Regions from separate parts of the Marinobacter alkaliphilus genome, predicted to be linked through region 1. Evidence: predicted binding sites of a transcription regulator. Region 1 holds the regulator's gene; each other region holds the start of a gene.

What was found. Region 1 encodes FliA, which starts transcription of late flagellar genes. Its sites were predicted from a motif close to CTAAAGTTTNNNNNNNNNNNGCCGNTAA; they were not measured.
Region 2: the regulator FliA is predicted to act here: its motif matches at 3,157-3,184, upstream of ACZ5Q2_RS11305 (flagellar protein MotY).
Region 3: the regulator FliA is predicted to act here: its motif matches at 845-872, upstream of ACZ5Q2_RS02930 (methyl-accepting chemotaxis protein).

What each region holds. Positions count from the first base shown of each region.
Region 1 is NZ_AP043751.1:3,533,529-3,539,110, reverse strand. It holds gene flhF (flagellar biosynthesis protein FlhF) at 1-544, shown strand, start outside; gene ACZ5Q2_RS16170 (MinD/ParA family protein) at 615-1,427, shown strand; gene ACZ5Q2_RS16165 (RNA polymerase sigma factor FliA) at 1,460-2,203, shown strand; gene cheY (chemotaxis response regulator CheY) at 2,363-2,746, shown strand; gene ACZ5Q2_RS16155 (protein phosphatase CheZ) at 2,767-3,552, shown strand; gene ACZ5Q2_RS16150 (chemotaxis protein CheA) at 3,573-5,582, shown strand, end outside.
Region 2 is NZ_AP043751.1:2,469,977-2,475,558, forward strand. It holds gene ACZ5Q2_RS11290 (SDR family oxidoreductase) at 1-1,277, shown strand, start outside; gene rnt (ribonuclease T) at 1,335-2,000, opposite strand; gene pyrC (dihydroorotase) at 2,038-3,069, opposite strand; gene ACZ5Q2_RS11305 (flagellar protein MotY) at 3,229-4,155, shown strand; gene ACZ5Q2_RS11310 (histone deacetylase family protein) at 4,171-5,097, opposite strand; gene ACZ5Q2_RS11315 (bifunctional acetate--CoA ligase family protein/GNAT family N-acetyltransferase) at 5,305-5,582, shown strand, end outside.
Region 3 is NZ_AP043751.1:630,515-636,096, reverse strand. It holds gene ACZ5Q2_RS02935 (CHAD domain-containing protein) at 1-795, opposite strand, end outside; gene ACZ5Q2_RS02930 (methyl-accepting chemotaxis protein) at 1,028-2,704, shown strand; gene ACZ5Q2_RS02925 (TRAP transporter substrate-binding protein) at 2,815-3,885, shown strand; gene potA (spermidine/putrescine ABC transporter ATP-binding protein PotA) at 4,016-5,137, shown strand; gene potB (spermidine/putrescine ABC transporter permease PotB) at 5,130-5,582, shown strand, end outside.

The DNA.
Region 1 (5,582 bases):
GCACGGGCCGGATTCCCTGGCTTTGGTCACCACCGATCGCTACCGGGTGGCAGCCCATGAACAGCTGTTTGTGTTTGGCCGTATCCTCAATGTTCCGGTCCGGGTTGTGGACGAGAGTCATTCCCTGGATGACATTCTGGACGAATTGTCAGACCGGCACCTGGTTCTGATTGATACTGCCGGGCTGACCAGCTCGGATCGCGGTTATCAGGAACAGCTGGCGGAGTTGGCCCGGAGCGATCACAATATCCGTACCCATCTGGTCGTGTCTGCCACCAGCCAGCCGCGCATCATGAAATCCGTGTGGCATTGCTATAAGATGGCAAACCTTGCAGGCTGCGTGATGACCAAAATTGACGAAGCGCTGACACTGGGTGAGTCTTTGGGCTTTGTCATGGAAACCGGCCTGCCAGTGGCATGGTATACCGATGGCCAGAAGATTCCCGAAGACCTGCACCGGGCAGAGGCCATTCCTCTGGTGCGGTTGGGCGTAGAACGCCTGAAAACAATGCAGCACGGCCAGGCCGTTGCAGAAGGGGCCTGAGGCCCGGTGGTACAGCCGGTGCGCTGCCGTTTGTGCCCACACAAGAACGCAGTAAGAGACTGATAACAGTATGAGCAGACCACATCCGGTTCAGGTGATTGCGGTTACCGGCGGCAAGGGCGGTGTCGGCAAGAGTAATGTGTCCGTCAACCTCGGTATCGCGCTGGCCCAGAAAGGCCGGCGGGTGGTGTTGCTGGATGCAGACCTTGGCCTTGCCAATATCGACGTGCTGTTGGGCATTACCGCCAATCGCAATCTGCAGGATGTGCTCAGTGGCGAGTGCGACCTCAAGGACGTTCTGGTCAACGGCCCGGGTGGTATCAAGATTGTCCCCGCATCGTCCGGCACCCAGCGTATGACCCAGTTGAGCCCGATGGAACATGCAGGGCTGATCAACGCCTTCAGCGAGCTGGGTGACCAGATTGATGTGCTGATTGTTGACACAGCAGCCGGTATTTCCGAGTCGGTCGTCAGTTTCCTGCGGGCCTCCCAGGAATTGCTGCTGGTGGTGTGCGATGAGCCTACCTCCATTACCGATGCCTATGCCCTGATCAAACTGATGAATCGCGACTACGGCACCAACCGTTTCCGTATTCTGGCGAATCAGGTGCGAAATGAGCAGGAAGGCCGGCATCTGTATGAAAAACTGACCCGTGTCACCGAGCGTTTCCTTGATGTAGCACTACAATATGTAGGTATCGTGCCTTACGACGAAGCCGTCAAAAAAGCCGTTCAGCGGCAGCGGGCCGTTCTGGATGCCTATCCACGGGCCAAGGCCTCGCTGGCGATCCGTGCCCTGGCAGAGAAAGTGGACAGCTGGCCGCTGCCATCATCGCCAAGAGGGCATCTGGAGTTTTTCGTGGAGCGGCTCGTCGAAGTCTGATCTGAATCCAGTCCTATAAGAAAACCGGATACATGACATTGGCGAAGAACCTGGGAATCTACCATCAGGCTGGCGCAAAAGGCCCCTCTCAGCTGATTGAGGAGCATGCGCCGCTGGTCAAGAAAATCGCCCTACACTTGATGGCCCGTTTGCCGGCCTCGGTTCAGCTTGAAGATCTTATGCAGGCGGGTATGATCGGCCTGCTGGAAGCTGCGCAACGCTATTCCACCGGCAAGGGTGCCACCTTTGAAACCTACGCAGGTATTCGTATCCGCGGTGCCATGGTGGATGAAATCCGCAAGGGCGACTGGGTTCCCCGCTCCGTTCACCGCAATGCCCGCCGTATCGCGGCAGCCATCAAGACAGTTGAAGACCGCACCGGGCGCGAGGCCCAGGATGTTGATGTTGCCGAAGAGCTGGGCATTGACCTGTCGGAATATCATGCCTCCCTGGCAGACGCCAACAGTGGCCGACTTTTTAGCCTTGATGAGCTCAATGAATCCGGGGAGCTGCCGATAGAAGAAACAGAGGCCAGCGATAATCCCCTGGATGGCATTGCATCAAATGCATTCCAGAAAAGCCTGGCAGAGGCAATTGAAGAGCTTCCTGAGCGAGAAAAACTGGTGTTGAGCCTCTACTACCAGGAAGAGCTGAACCTCAAGGAGATTGGCGCGGTGCTGGGTGTCAGCGAGAGCCGGGTCAGCCAGATTCATAGCCAGGCGGCCCTTCGTCTCAGGGGGCGGTTGTCCGATTGGCGGGAAGACGAGCCAGAATAAATCGGGCCGGCGCTGACCGCGCGGCGCGTAACTGTGTAGATTTTGGTAACCGGCGCTTTACAACGCGGCCAAACACCACACAATAAGCGGTTAAAGCAGCGGCCTGCTAGACTTTCAAAAGGCTTAATGAAATCCGGGTGTTACTGACTGGAGGTCCCATTGGACAAAAACATGAAAATTCTCATTGTGGATGACTTTTCCACAATGCGGCGAATCATCAAGAATCTGCTGCGCGATCTTGGCTTCACCAATACGGATGAAGCGGACGATGGCAACACTGCCTTGCCCATGCTCAGGAGCGGCAAGTACGACTTCCTGGTGACCGACTGGAACATGCCAGGCATGTCGGGTTTTGATCTGCTCAAGGCGGTGCGGGCAGACGAGAACCTGAAGAACCTGCCGGTGCTGATGGTAACTGCGGAGGCCAAGCGTGACCAGATTGTGGCGGCGGCCCAGGCCGGCGTTAACGGGTATGTCGTCAAACCGTTTACTGCTGCCGTTCTCAAGGAAAAGATTGAGAAGATCTTCGAGCGAATCCAGTAACCAGAGGTCGGATGGCTGTCATGACTGACAAGAACGAGAACCATCAGGGCCTCGACCCGGAGGTAACCGAAAAGCTCCAGCAGCAGAGTTCGGAGTTGGCCGAATGCATCAGTTCCGGTAACTACGCCCGGGCAATGTCGGTGATCAACGAGCTAAGTGAAGTTCGCGACCAGAGCCTCTATCGGGAAGTGGGGCGGTTGACCCGGAGCCTGCACGAGGCTATCCGGAATTTTCAGATAGACGCCCGCAGTGCCGAGCAGAAAGAAGTCTTGTCCAAGATGTCCGATGCCTCGGATCGGCTGGCCTACGTTGTCCAGATGACCAGCCAGGCGGCCAATCGCACCATGGACCTGGTCGAAGAAAGCATGCCGGTGGCGCACACCATGCGCGACGAAGCGACCGCCCTGCGAGACGAATGGCAGCGGTTGCGCCGTCGGGAAATGGAGCCGGCAGAATTCCGGGAACTGTACGGACGCATTGATCGCTTCTTTGCGGGCCTGGCGACAGATTCCGATACCCTGTACAGCAATCTGTCTGAAGTCCTTCTGGCCCAGGACTTTCAGGATCTTACCGGGCAGGTTATCCAGAAAGTCACGGCCCTTGTGAAAGAAGTCGAAGAGAACCTGCTTGGCCTGGTGGTGATGGCCAGCCACGTGGACCAGCTCACCGGCACTGTGCACCAGATTGAAGAAAAAGAAGAATCGGCCGAAAAAGGGGTAGGGCCTCAGATCAAGGCTGAGGAGCGTGATGATGTAGTTTCGGGGCAGGACGACGTTGATGACCTGTTATCCAGTCTCGGTTTCTGAACGATTATAGAGGGTGACGCATGGCGTTTGATGCCGACGAAGAGATCCTGCAGGACTTCCTGGTTGAGGCCGGCGAGATTCTCGAAAAGCTGTCCGAGCAGCTGGTAGATCTTGAGCAGCATCCGGATGACAGCAACCTGCTCAACGCCATCTTCCGTGGTTTCCACACGGTCAAGGGCGGTGCCGGGTTCCTGCAGCTCGAAGCGCTGGTCAACTGCTGTCACTCTGCGGAAAATGTGTTCGATATCCTTCGCAACCACAAGCGCAAGGTTACCTCCGAATTGATGGACGTGGTGCTGGAAGCCCTGGACCACGTCAACGCCATGTTTGATCAGGTTCGTAACCGTGAAGAGCCGACGCCGGCTCCGGACGAATTGATCGCCGCGCTGGATGAACTTGCCAAGCCGGAAGGCGACACGGCAGCGCCGGTAACGCCAACCCCAGAACCCGAACCTGCCGTGGGTGCGGGCAATGATTCCGGTGATATTACCGACGAAGAGTTTGAGCAACTGCTGGATGCCCTGGCCGATGAAAAAGGTGCGGAGCAACAGCCGGCGGCCGCACCGGAAAACACCTCCGCCAATGACGCCGGATCAGACGGCGACGAGATCACCGACGACGAATTTGAAGCCCTGCTGGATCAGTTGCACGGCAAAGGCCAGTTTGCCGGCGCCCCGGTTGTTGATAACGACACCCCGCCGGAGCCGGAACCAGAAGAACCGGCAAAATCATCCACTGGTGATGATCTGATCACCGATGACGAGTTTGAAAATCTGCTGGATGAGCTGCACGGCAAAGGCAAGAGCCCTGGTGCAGCCCCCGCAGGGGAGACCAAACCTGAGCCTGCGGCCAGGCCTGAGCCAAAGAAGCCGGAGCCAAAACAACCGGAACCCGCCAAGCAGGAAGCCAAACCGGCAGCCCCCGCCGCTCCGGCAAGAGATGCGGCGCCCACAGCTGAGACCACCGTGCGGGTGGATACCAAGCGCCTTGACGACATCATGAATATGGTGGGTGAGCTGGTGCTGGTCCGTAATCGTCTGCAGCGTCTGGGCTCCGAGAGCGAAGATGAACATATGCACAAGGCGGTCGCCAACCTCGACGTGGTGACCACCGATTTGCAGGCGGCGGTCATGCAGACCCGCATGCAACCGATCAAAAAGGTATTCGGGCGCTTCCCACGGGTGGTACGAGACCTGGCCCGAGGGCTGAAGAAAGAAATCAACCTGGTGATGCACGGGGAAGAAACCGACCTGGACAAGAACCTGGTCGAAGCGCTGTCCGACCCGCTGGTTCACCTGGTAAGAAACTCCGTTGATCATGGCATTGAAATGCCAGAGGTGCGAGAGAAGGCCGGTAAGCCCCGTGCTGGCACCGTTACCCTGTCAGCGGAACAGGAGGGGGATCATATCCTGCTTTCCATCTCTGACGATGGCGCGGGTATGAACCCTGATGTTCTGCGCCGAAAAGCGGTGGAGAAGGGGCTGTACGACCAGGATGCAGCGGATCGACTGACCGATAACGAGTGTTTTAACCTGATTTTTGCCGCCGGTTTCTCGACCAAGGAACAGATATCCGATGTGTCTGGCCGGGGCGTGGGCATGGACGTGGTGAAAACCAAGATCGGCCAACTTAACGGCCAGATCAACATCGTGTCTGAACAGGGCAAGGGCACCAGCATTCTTATCAAGGTGCCGCTCACCCTGGCGATCATGCCTACGCTGATGATCATGCTGGGCGATCAGTCCTTCGCCTTGCCCCTGGTGAACGTGGTTGAAATTTTCCATCTCGATCTGTCGAAAACGAACATCGTCGATGGCCGGGAATGCATCGTGGTTCGTGACAAGGTATTCCCGCTGTTCCACATCAAGCGCTGGCTGGTACATGGCGCGGCTGGTCAGAAAGAGCCGGAAAACGCCCATGTGGTGATTGTGGCCATGGGTACAAAGCAGGTCGGGTTCGTGGTGGACCAGCTGATCGGCCAGGAAGAGGTGGTGATCAAGCCCCTGGGGCGGGCGTTACAGGGTACGCCC
Region 2 (5,582 bases), 1.1 Mb from region 1:
TTGCCCATCTCGAAGGGGAAGACGGCAAGTGTTTCCACCTGGTGGACTCTGATCCCTATAAAGTGGGTGAAATCCTCAATATCTTCAGCGAGGCGGGCCACGCTCCCAAAATGGGGATGCGTATTGATTCCCGGATGTTTGGCTTTATTCCCCCGTTCATTCGCCAGAGCATCAAGAATCTGCCACCGGTTAAGCGCATCGCCAGTGCCGTTCTGGATGATATGGGCATTCCGCCGTCGGTAATGTCGTTCATCAACTATCCGACCCGTTTCGATGCCCGTGAAACTGAAAGGGCGCTGAAAGGCACCGGCATCGACGTGCCGCGCCTGCCAAGCTATGCGCCTGTGATCTGGGACTACTGGGAGCGTAACCTGGACCCGGATCTGTTCAAGGACCGCACCCTGAAGGGAACAGTGGAAGGCAAGGTGTGTGTTGTCACCGGTGCCACTTCCGGTATTGGCCTGGCAACTGCCCAGAAGCTGGCGGAAGCCGGTGCAATCCTGGTGATTGGCGCCCGCACCAAGGAAACCCTGGACGAAGTGGCAGCCGATCTGGAAGCCCGTGGCGGTAATATCCACGCGTACCAGTGCGATTTTTCCGACATGGAAGACTGTGATCGCTTTGTAAAGACGGTTTTGGATAATCACGGCCATGTAGACGTACTGGTGAACAATGCCGGCCGGTCTATTCGACGCTCGCTGTCCTTGTCGTTTGACCGTTTCCACGATTTCGAGCGCACCATGCAGCTGAACTACTTCGGTTCTGTGCGCCTGATCATGGGCTTTGCGCCGGCCATGCTGGAGCGCCGCCGTGGCCATGTGGTGAATATCTCGTCCATTGGGGTACTGACCAACGCACCACGTTTCTCGGCCTATGTGGCGTCGAAGTCAGCGCTGGATGCCTTCAGCCGGTGTGCGGCGGCGGAGTGGTCTGACCGTAATCTGACGTTCACCACCATCAACATGCCGTTGGTGAAAACGCCGATGATTGCGCCGACCAAGATTTACGATTCGGTACCCACGCTGTCACCGGATGAAGCTGCGCAGATGGTGGCGGATGCCATCGTTTACCGGCCGAAGCGTATTGCGACTCGCCTGGGTGTCTTTGCCCAGGTTCTGCACGCCCTGGCGCCGAAGATGGGTGAGATTATCATGAACACCGGTTACCGGATGTTCCCGGATTCTCCGTCTGCCGCTGGTAGCAAGTCGGGTGAAAAGCCCAAGGTGTCGACCGAGCAGGTGGCGTTCGCGGCCATTATGCGAGGTATCTACTGGTAAGCTGTCTCCAGGCAAGAAAAAACCCGCTTCGGCGGGTTTTTTTGATTCTGGCGGTTATCAGCTTGTCGCTTCTTCCTCTGGCTCAATGAGCGGCGGCGGAAAACCGCCCAGCTCTTTCCAGCGGTTCACGATGCCGCAGAACAGGTCAGCGGTTTTTTCTGCATCGTAGGCTGCGGAGTGGGCTTCCTTGTTGCTGAAGGGGATGCCCGCCAGCTTACAGGCTTGCGCCAGCACCGTGTGGCCATAGGCAAGGCCAGCCAGGGTTGCGGTATCAAAGGTGGAGAACGGGTGGAACGGGTTACGTTTGATGTCGGCCCGCAAGGCAGCCGCAAACACAAAGTTGTGGTCAAAGGTGGCGTTGTGGCCGACCAGAACCGCACGCTTGCAGTCGTGGGCTTTCACCGCCTTGCGGATCGGGGAGAATATTTCGCTCAGGCCTTCCCGCTCAGGAACTGCCTCACGTTCCGGGTTCCAGGGGTCGATGCCGGTGAAGTCCAGGGCAGACTGCTCCAGGTTGGCGCCTTCGAAGGGGTCAATCTGCTGTACGTGGGTTTCCCCCCGGCGCAGCAAGCCATCGTCGTCCATGGTCAGTATGACGGCGGCAATTTCCAGCAGGGCGTCCCGCTCCGGATTGAAACCGGCGGTTTCAACATCGACAACCACAGGCAGGAAGCCACGGAAGCGTTGGGACATAGGATGTGGCGGCTTGTTTTCTTCTGACACTCGAACTCCGATGTTCGTGTTATGAATGAATGATGAGTTACGCCATGCGCCAGTGAACGGTTTCACCGGCCTTCAAGGGTACGATGTTACCGTCGGCCAACGGCAGTTGCTCTGGCATGGTCCAGGGCTCACGTACCAGGGTAATGGTGTCGGTGTTTCGTGGCAGGCCGTAAAAGTCGGCGCCGTTGAAACTGGCAAAGGCTTCCAGTTTGTCGAGAATGCCGAGTTCCTCAAAGACGTCTGCGTACAGGCCAATGGCGCCGTAGGCAGAATAGCAACCGGCGCAGCCGCAGGCGGCTTCCTTTTTGTCGCGGGCGTGGGGGGCGGAATCTGTGCCCAGGAAGAAGCGCGGATCGCCGCTGGCAACCGCCTCGCGCAGGGCCAACTGATGCTTGTTGCGTTTCAGGATCGGCAGGCAATACAGGTGGGGGCGGATACCGCCCACCAGCATGTGGTTGCGGTTGTACATCAGGTGCTGGGGCGTCAGGGTGGCGGCCAGGTTGCCGCCGGTGTGGGCGCGCACAAACTCGGCGGAGTCCGCCGTGGTGATGTGCTCCAGGACCACTTTCAGGGTCGGGAAGGCCTCGATGGTTGGGCTCAGGACCCGTTCCAGAAACACTTTTTCCCGGTCGAAGATATCAATGTCGGCATCCGTGACTTCGCCGTGAACCAGAAGCAGCATGCCGCACTCGGCCATGGCTTCAAGTACCGGGTAAATATTGCTGATATCGGTAACACCCGATTCTGAATTGGTGGTGGCGCCCGCGGGGTAGAGTTTGGCAGCGACAACGCCGGCGGCCTTGGCTTCCCGAATGGTTTCGGGGGTCATGCTTTCGGTCAGGTACAGCGTCATCAGTGGCTCGAAGGCGGTATTGCCGGCGGCTGCCCGGATCCGGTCACGGTAGGCCACGGCGGCTGCGGCGTCGGTTACCGGTGGCACCAGATTGGGCATGATGATCGCCCGGCCAAAGCAGGCGGCGGTGGCCGGCACCACGCTGTTCAGTACAGCACCGTCGCGCACGTGCAGGTGCCAGTCGTCGGGGCGGGTGATGGTGAGTGTTCTGGTCATGATGGTATCCGCTAAGCAGCCAAAAAATTTTGCGGATTATATCAGAAGGCGGATGGGAATGTTTTTGCTAATCCAGTCCCTTTGTGGCTCAAGTAATCATTTTGAACGCCGTTAAACAGTCATGTTGGAAACAGACCCGGTTTTCGAGGCGCTCTCACAATGACTTATTCGCTTCACCATTTGCTTCATCAAAAACTGGCAGCTGCAGGCGTGTCGGCTTTGCTTTCAGTGACAGCTACGCCTGTTTTGGCGACAAGCTACGGTGCCGGCATTGAGAACAGCCAGTGGTACCTGTCGGAATCTGTGTTTGAGTGTTCCCTGGTACACGAGGTACCGGGATACGGCAGGGCGGTTTTCCGCCATCGGGCCGGCGAAGCGTTGAGTTTCTATCTGGAATCCGAGATCCCGGTGATGCGCCCTGGTCGCGGCCAGCTAGTGGTGGAAGCGCCAGCCTGGCGTCCTGGCGTGGCGCCCCGGGTCATCGGCTCGGTAACGGTCTCTGACCAGCCCAGGGCGGTCACGGTCAGCAGTCGTGAGGCAACGCTGATGACTCAGGGCTTGTTGCAGGGGATGCGCCCGACCGTCACACGAGCTGCCCGTTATGATGACCGGCCCGTGCGGGTCCAACTTTCCAACGTTAATTTCTCAGGCCCGTACTCGGGCTACCGGGAGTGCGTATCCAGCCTGCTGCCGGTGAACTACGACCAGATTCGTCGTTCCCGAGTGCCGTTTGCCAGCGGCAGTACCAGCCTGTCTGATACCGACAGGCAGCTGCTGGATAACATCGTGACCTACGTAATGGCGGATTCCACCGTTGAGCGGATATTTGTGGACGGCCATTCAGACAGTGTTGGCAGCCGCATCGATAACCGGGCGCTGTCCGAAGAGCGGGCGAATGTGGTGGCGGACTATCTGCGATCCCGCGGTATCGATGATGACCTTCTGATTGTGCGTGGGCACGGTGACCAGTTCCCGGTTTCCCGCCGGCATGCGGATAATCGCCGTACCACCATTCGCTTGCAACGGCAGGGCGAGCGCCCCGAGTTACAGCAGGCGAACGGCCCGGGTATGGATTTCTCAGGCTGAATGGAGCGGGACTTGTCAGTAAACCGTGCTGAGCAGGTCCAGGTGGGCGGTGACGCTTTCGGCCAGCGCTTTCAGGTGATATCCCCCCTCCAGAGTTGACACAATCCGGTCGTTTGCGTGGTCATGGGCCACGCTGATCAGCATTTCCGTCAACCAGCGATAGTCATCGACTTCCAGATTCAGTTCTGCCATCGGGTCGAGTTTATGGCCATCAAAACCGGCGGAAATCAGTACCAGCTGCGGGCGGAAATCCTGCAATTTCTTAAGCCACGCTGCTTCCACCGTTTTACGGTAGTCCAGAGCCGAGCAGTTGGCCTCGATCGGCGCATTGATAATGTTGTCCGCCTGGCGATGCACATGGGAGTGCGGATAGAAAGGGTGCTGGAAGCTGGAGCACATCAGGATGCGTTCGTCTCCGCCAACGATGTCCACGGTGCCGTTGCCCTGATGCACATCGAAATCAACGATCGCAACCCGTTCCAGGTGATGGAAGGTGAGGGCGCGCATGGCTGCCAGTGCCACGTTGTTATAGAAGCAGAACCCCATGGATTTGGAGCGCTCGGCATGGTGCCCGGGTGGGCGGGCGCAGACAAACGCGTTGGTCACCTGACTACTCATTACCATATCGACCGCCTGGATATTGCCGCCGGCGGCCAGTCGGGCGGCGCGCAGGGTATCCGGCATCATGGCGGTGTCCGGATCGGTAAACACCCGGCCCCGGGTAGGCTGCATCATATCCAGCTGTTGAAGGTAAGTCTCGGGGTGCACCGTTAACAGCTGGTCACGGGTAATTTCTTCCGGTCGAACCCAGTCCAGATCCCGTTCCAGGTGAGTGTCTGCCAGATACGCGAGGATGGTGGAGATTCGCTCAGGGCATTCCGGGTGCTCCGGGCCCATATTGTGCTTCATGCAGTCATCGTGGGAGAAAAATGCCGTGGTCATACGTCTAGCCTGAACCCGAATATGCTTATTTTTCAGGCCATGTTATCAGGGAAAACCGAAGTTTGTCGTATTTCTTTGGTCTAATGGTTGTGATACCGGATTTACATCAGGAAATACCCATCTAAGATAAGTTATACATTGATAAGTATCCTGTTTTATTGAGATTCTTATCCATATCTTCGTCGCCCATGGTCAGGGAGAGTCACCTTGAGTACCCGCTATCTGGAAAGCCTGTTCAATCCTGAATCCATTGCTGTGATTGGTGCTTCCGAACGGGCCGAGAACCTCGGTGGTATGGTACTCAGGAACCTGCTGGGTGGTGGCTATCCAGGCCGCCTGGTGGTGGTCAACCAGACCGACTACGACAACGTGCACGGGGTTCCTTGCGTCAAGAAGGTCTCGAAACTGGATTTTAGCCCGGATCTGGCCATTATCTGTACGCCACCGGATACTGTGCCGAAAATGATTCGAAAGCTCGGCGAATG
Region 3 (5,582 bases), 1.2 Mb from region 1:
ATCCTGGCGGAAGACGTGCAGATCCCGCAGGTTACTCGTGGCCTGGGCGTGTCGTTTCAGGTGGGAAATGTGGCTCTTCAGTGATTTGTTTCCGGTTACCTCGGCCAGGGATTCGGCCACGGCGCGGCTGCGACGAAGGGCAATGCGATACTGGTGGAGAAACTCATCGTCCAGGCCGAGCATCACCCCCCGATGTAACTGGTTAAGACTCTCGGCCTGCCCCAAAAGCACTGACGGAGTGTCTTTGACCGTCGCTTTGCCGGCGTTCTTGTGCCGTTTCTGGTTCTTGCGTTTGAACGCCTCATAACTGAAGTCCACCGGGGTTAGAAAGGTTTCAAGCCGACCTTCCCGTTTGCCGAGTTTGCGCCAGTGTTTGATTGGTAAACGTATGTGAATAAAACTGGCGGTGGGGAGTTCAAAGGGAGCGTGCGGCACCAGGGTGGCTGCCAGTTCCAAAAGCGCCGGGTTGTGCCCGACAATGGCCAGGGTTTGCGCCTCATTGTCACAGTTCTGCAGCCACTGTAATAGACGCCGGTAATCAAAGGTATAGAGTTCCGGGTTAGTGTAAATCTGCGCTTCACCCATCGAGGGATGCAAAATGCCTTTAAGCGTTTGTTGGGCGCGCAGGGCAGGGCTTACGTGAATCTCTCCTGCCATGGCCCCGTAACGCAGCAGCGCCTTCCCGAGCGGTGCCAGCTGTTGCTCGCCTCGTGGGTTTAGCGGGCGGTCCTTGTCGCTGAGGTTGTCGTTATCCCAGCTGGACTTGGCATGGCGGATGAGAAAAAGGTGTTTCACGGTGAGCTCTCCCCGGCACGACTGACATGAAACTTTAGTCTGACACAAGCTCAAGTCGTTTACATGACGGCCGATACCCGAACTACCTGAAAGGCTTGATACAAATGGCCTGGCTACCAAGTCGACATGTTTTACTTGAGTATTGGTATACAGGCGTTAACAAACTGGAACAGCCTTGTACGTGGCACTGTGGATAATCCCGAGGCCAGAGCAGACAATCCGGAGCAGAACCATGACATTGTTGAGCAACCTGACCATCCGAGCCCGCCTGTTGATTGGCGTATTGGTGCCGGTACTGATTACGGCGGGTACCATTGCCTGGATCACCGCCAGCCAGATTCAGGCAAACGGAGAAGCCGAGTTGGAACGCCTGGAGGAAGAGCTTCTGGATGCCCGTAAGGAAGGCCTGAAGAATCTCGTGGAAACGGCCCGGGCAGTGGTCATGGATGCCAAGAACAACTCTGGGTTGTCTGATAGAGACGCCCGCGAGGAGGCTCGCAAACGGCTACGCTCCATCACATTCGGGCAGGATAACTACGTTTTTGCCTACGCCCGTAATCTGGATAATCTCGCCTACGCTCCGGACCCTTCCCGCGAGGGGCCGACGACCAACCCCAATACACAGAAACTGGTTCGGGACCTGTTCTCAGCGGCGGGAACCGACGGCTTTTATGAGTACGACTGGACAAACCCCGCCTCGGGCGAGGTAGAGCCGAAAGTGTCTTATTCAAGCATCATCCCGGGCTGGGATTGGATGATGGGTGCCGGTATTTACGTCACCGATATTGAACGGGTATTGGTTGAGGCACGAAAGGAAATCGATTCGGCTATGGCGGCGGCCATGGGCTTTATTCTGTTGGTGACGGTTATCGTAGTTGCCGTGTCCCTGATCATAGGGCTGGTGATTGGCCGAACGGTGACGGCGCCCCTGAATAAAGTCAGCGATATGATGCAGGAAATCGCCGACGGTGATGGCGACCTACGCCAGCGTCTGCCGGAAGACGGCAAGGATGAGTTGGCTGAGCTAGGCCGCCGGTTCAATCATTTCGTGATCAAGATTCAGGATACTATTCGTGAAGTGGGCTCAACCACCGATCAGGTCGCCTCGGCCGCCGAAGAGCTGAGCCGTGTGGCCAACGAAACCCGCCAGTCGGTTCAGGAACAGGGCTCGGAAACAGACCAGATTGCGTCGGCGATCAATGAAATGGCAGCCACCATCCAGCAGATTTCCGGCAATGCCAACGAAGTGGAAAGCGCCGCTTCAGACGCCGACCGCATGGCCCGTGAGGGTGGTGAAACGATCACCAGCGCGCAAGGTGCCGTCAACCAGTTGTCCGAAGAAATGGAGAGCACGGCGGCCAGCATTAACGCCCTGGCGGAGAAGTCCAATGATATCCAGCAGGTTCTGGATGTGATCCATGCCGTCACCGAGCAGACCAACCTGCTGGCGCTTAACGCGGCCATCGAGGCTGCACGGGCGGGTGAGCACGGTCGTGGCTTCTCGGTGGTGGCGGACGAGGTTCGGCAGTTGGCCAAACGCTCTGCGGAATCCGCCGATCAGATTCGGGAAATGATTGACGGCTTTGTGGCCGAATCCAAGGCTTCTGTTGAACGGATGAACCATTCCCGCAAGAGTTCCGAGGCTACCGTCGAACGCATCAATCACGCCACTGGTGCGCTGAACACCATTGTGACATCGGTGACCCAGATCCATGATCAGGTTACCCAGATTGCCACGGCGGCGGAGCAGCAGAGCCAGGTGGCCGAGGAAATTAACCAGAATGTGGTGCGTATTGTCGACGCTGCCCAGCGTAGCGACACCGGGGTTAACCAGACCAATGAAGCCAGTCACGAGCTGGCGCGGCTGGGTGAAAACCTGCGTGAGCTGGTGAGCCAGTTCAAGGTCTGATTCCGGCGAGGCCGGCCTGCCGCATTGGCGTGGCTGGCCTCCACGGTTATCATGGCTTTCCGTTATTTGTTCGTTTTACCCTCAAAGCAATAACAATGGAAGCCAACACCATGTCTATGCACAGAATCTTCGTGGCGGCCCTTACGTTGGTTGCCCTGCTGACCAGCCCGTTTGCGGCGGCCGAGAAAACCTACACCATCCGCCTGGCTGAAACCTGGGGCCCGAACTCCAAAATCCTGGGTGAGACTCCTCGCAATATGGCCGCGATGGCGGAGCGGATGTCCAGCGGCCGCCTGAAGTTCCGGATTGATTCTTCGAACAAGCACAAGGCGCCCTTCGGTATTTTTGACCTGGTGCGCAACGGCCAGTATGACATGGGCCACACCGCCTCGTACTACTACAAGGGCACCATCCCCAACGCCATGTACTTCACCACCATACCGTTTGGCATGATCACGCCGGAAATGTATGCCTGGTTCTACCACGATGATGGCATGGCGCTGATGCAGAAGGTCTACGAGCCCTATGGCCTGCTGTCGTTTCCGGGCGGTAATACCAGCAACCAGATGGGTGGTTGGTTTCGCAAGGAAATCAATTCCCTGGACGACCTCAAAGGCCTGAAAATGCGCACCCCAGGCTTTGCCGGAGAAGTGATGGCCGAGCTGGGTGTGGCGGTTACCAACCTGCCGCCAGGCGAGCTATACACCGCCCTGGAGCGGGGCACCATTGATGCCGTGGAATGGGTTGGACCAGCTCTGGATTTCCAGATGGGATTCCATCAAATCGCCAAATACTACTACTCTGGTTGGCAGGAGCCCAACGCTGAAGTTCAGTTCCTGATCAATAAGAAAACGTGGGATTCGCTGCCGGCTGACCTCCAGGAAATCCTGCGGGTGTCCATGCGCACGGCGGCCTACGACATGTACATCCAGAGCACCCACGAGAGTGGTGTCGCCTGGAGCCGCATGACTGAGGATTATCCGGAGGTGACCCACAAAGTGTTCCCGCCAGAGGTAATCAATGCCCTGCGTGACACCACCAATCGCCTGCTGGACGAGTTCGCAGAGAAGGATGAACTGGCCCGAGAGATCATTACGTCGCAACGCGACTATCTCAGCCAGGTACGGCCCTGGACCAATATTTCGGACAAGGCGTATCTGGATAGCGTTGCAGATCAGTGAGCCGCATTTCGGCAAGCGTGCCGAAGTGAGCTGAGATCAAGGGGCGTCGGGATTGCGGATTATCCCGACGCCCCTTTCTGTTTGCCCCTGTTTCTGGAAAAATAAGCCGCTCATTCTGTGGGCAGGGCCGATGAAACAGACACTGCTATCTCTGAGCAACCTCGCCAAGCAATTTGACGGCAAGACGGTACTGGATTCGCTGGACCTGGAGATCCTTGATGGCGAGTTCATTACCCTGTTGGGGCCGTCCGGTTGTGGCAAAACCACCCTGTTGCGGCTGATGGCCGGTTTCGAGCATCCGGATGACGGTACCATTCTGCTGGGTGGCCAGGACCTGACCCACACACCGCCGGAGAAACGCCCGCTCAACACCGTGTTCCAGAACTACGCGCTGTTTCCCCATATGTCGGTGTTCGACAACGTGGCCTATGGCCTGAAAATGGAAAAGCGCCCGAAGGAAGAAATCCGCCAGCGGGTCGACGAAGCCCTGGCCATGGTTCAGTTGGAGGAGTTTGCCAGGCGCAAGCCGCATCAACTCTCCGGTGGTCAGCAGCAGCGGGTAGCGATTGCCCGTGCGGTCGTCAAACGGCCGAAGATGCTGCTGCTGGACGAGCCCCTGTCAGCCCTGGACTACAAATTGCGGCGCACCATGCAGGTGGAGCTCAAGCGCCTGCAGCGGGAACTTGGGATTACCTTCGTGTTCGTGACCCACGACCAGGAAGAAGCCTTGTCCATGTCAGACCGGGTCGTGGTGCTCAAGGATGGCCTGATCCAGCAACTGGGCACGCCCAGAGAGGTATACGAGCGGCCGGCGAACCTGTTCACCGCCCGGTTCGTGGGCGAAACCAATTTTTTCCCGGGCCGGATCGACAAAGCCAACGGCGATGACACCATTACCGTGGACGTTTTTGGCCTGAAACGCACGTTTCGCAAGCCTGACTTTTCAGTGGCCGCCGGCCAGCCTCTGCACGTTCTGTTGCGCCCGGAGGACATCCGAGTGCTGGCGCCGGATGACGACGACGGTGTGGCCGGTAAGGTGGTGGAACGGAACTACAAGGGCAGTACCCTGGATTCGGTTATTCACCTTGAAGACGGTACCGAGGTACTGGCGTCGGAATTTTTTGATGAGGATGACCCAACCTTCGATTATCGACTGGGGGAACCGGTGAAGGTGAGCTGGGTGGATGGCTGGGAGTGGCTGTTGCCCATGGAGAGCCCGGAAGCCGAAGCGGAAACCAGTCTGGATGAGTAGCGTCACACAGCAGCCGTTCCGAACGGCGGTACTGGTGCTGGTCTGGGGCTGGCTACTGTTCCTGGTACTGACCCCGAACCTGCTGGTGGTCGGTGCCAGTGTGATGACCCGGGACCCGGGCAGTTTTCTGTCTCTACCACTGAACCTGGATGCCTACCGGCAGTTGATGAATCCCCTGTACCTGGATGTGTTCCTGCATTCGCTGTACATGGCGGCCATGACCACCCTGATTTGTCTGCTGATCGGCTATCCCTTCGCCTGGGCGCTCACCAAGGTCGGCAAACAGCGGCAAATGTTGCTGATTTTCCTGTTGATTGTGCCCTTCTGGACCAACTCCCTGGTACGTACCTACGCGCTGAAACTGCTGTTGGCGACCAATGGCCTGATCAATAACGCGTTGATGTCCATAGGGGTCATCGATGAGCCCTTGCGAATGCTATACACC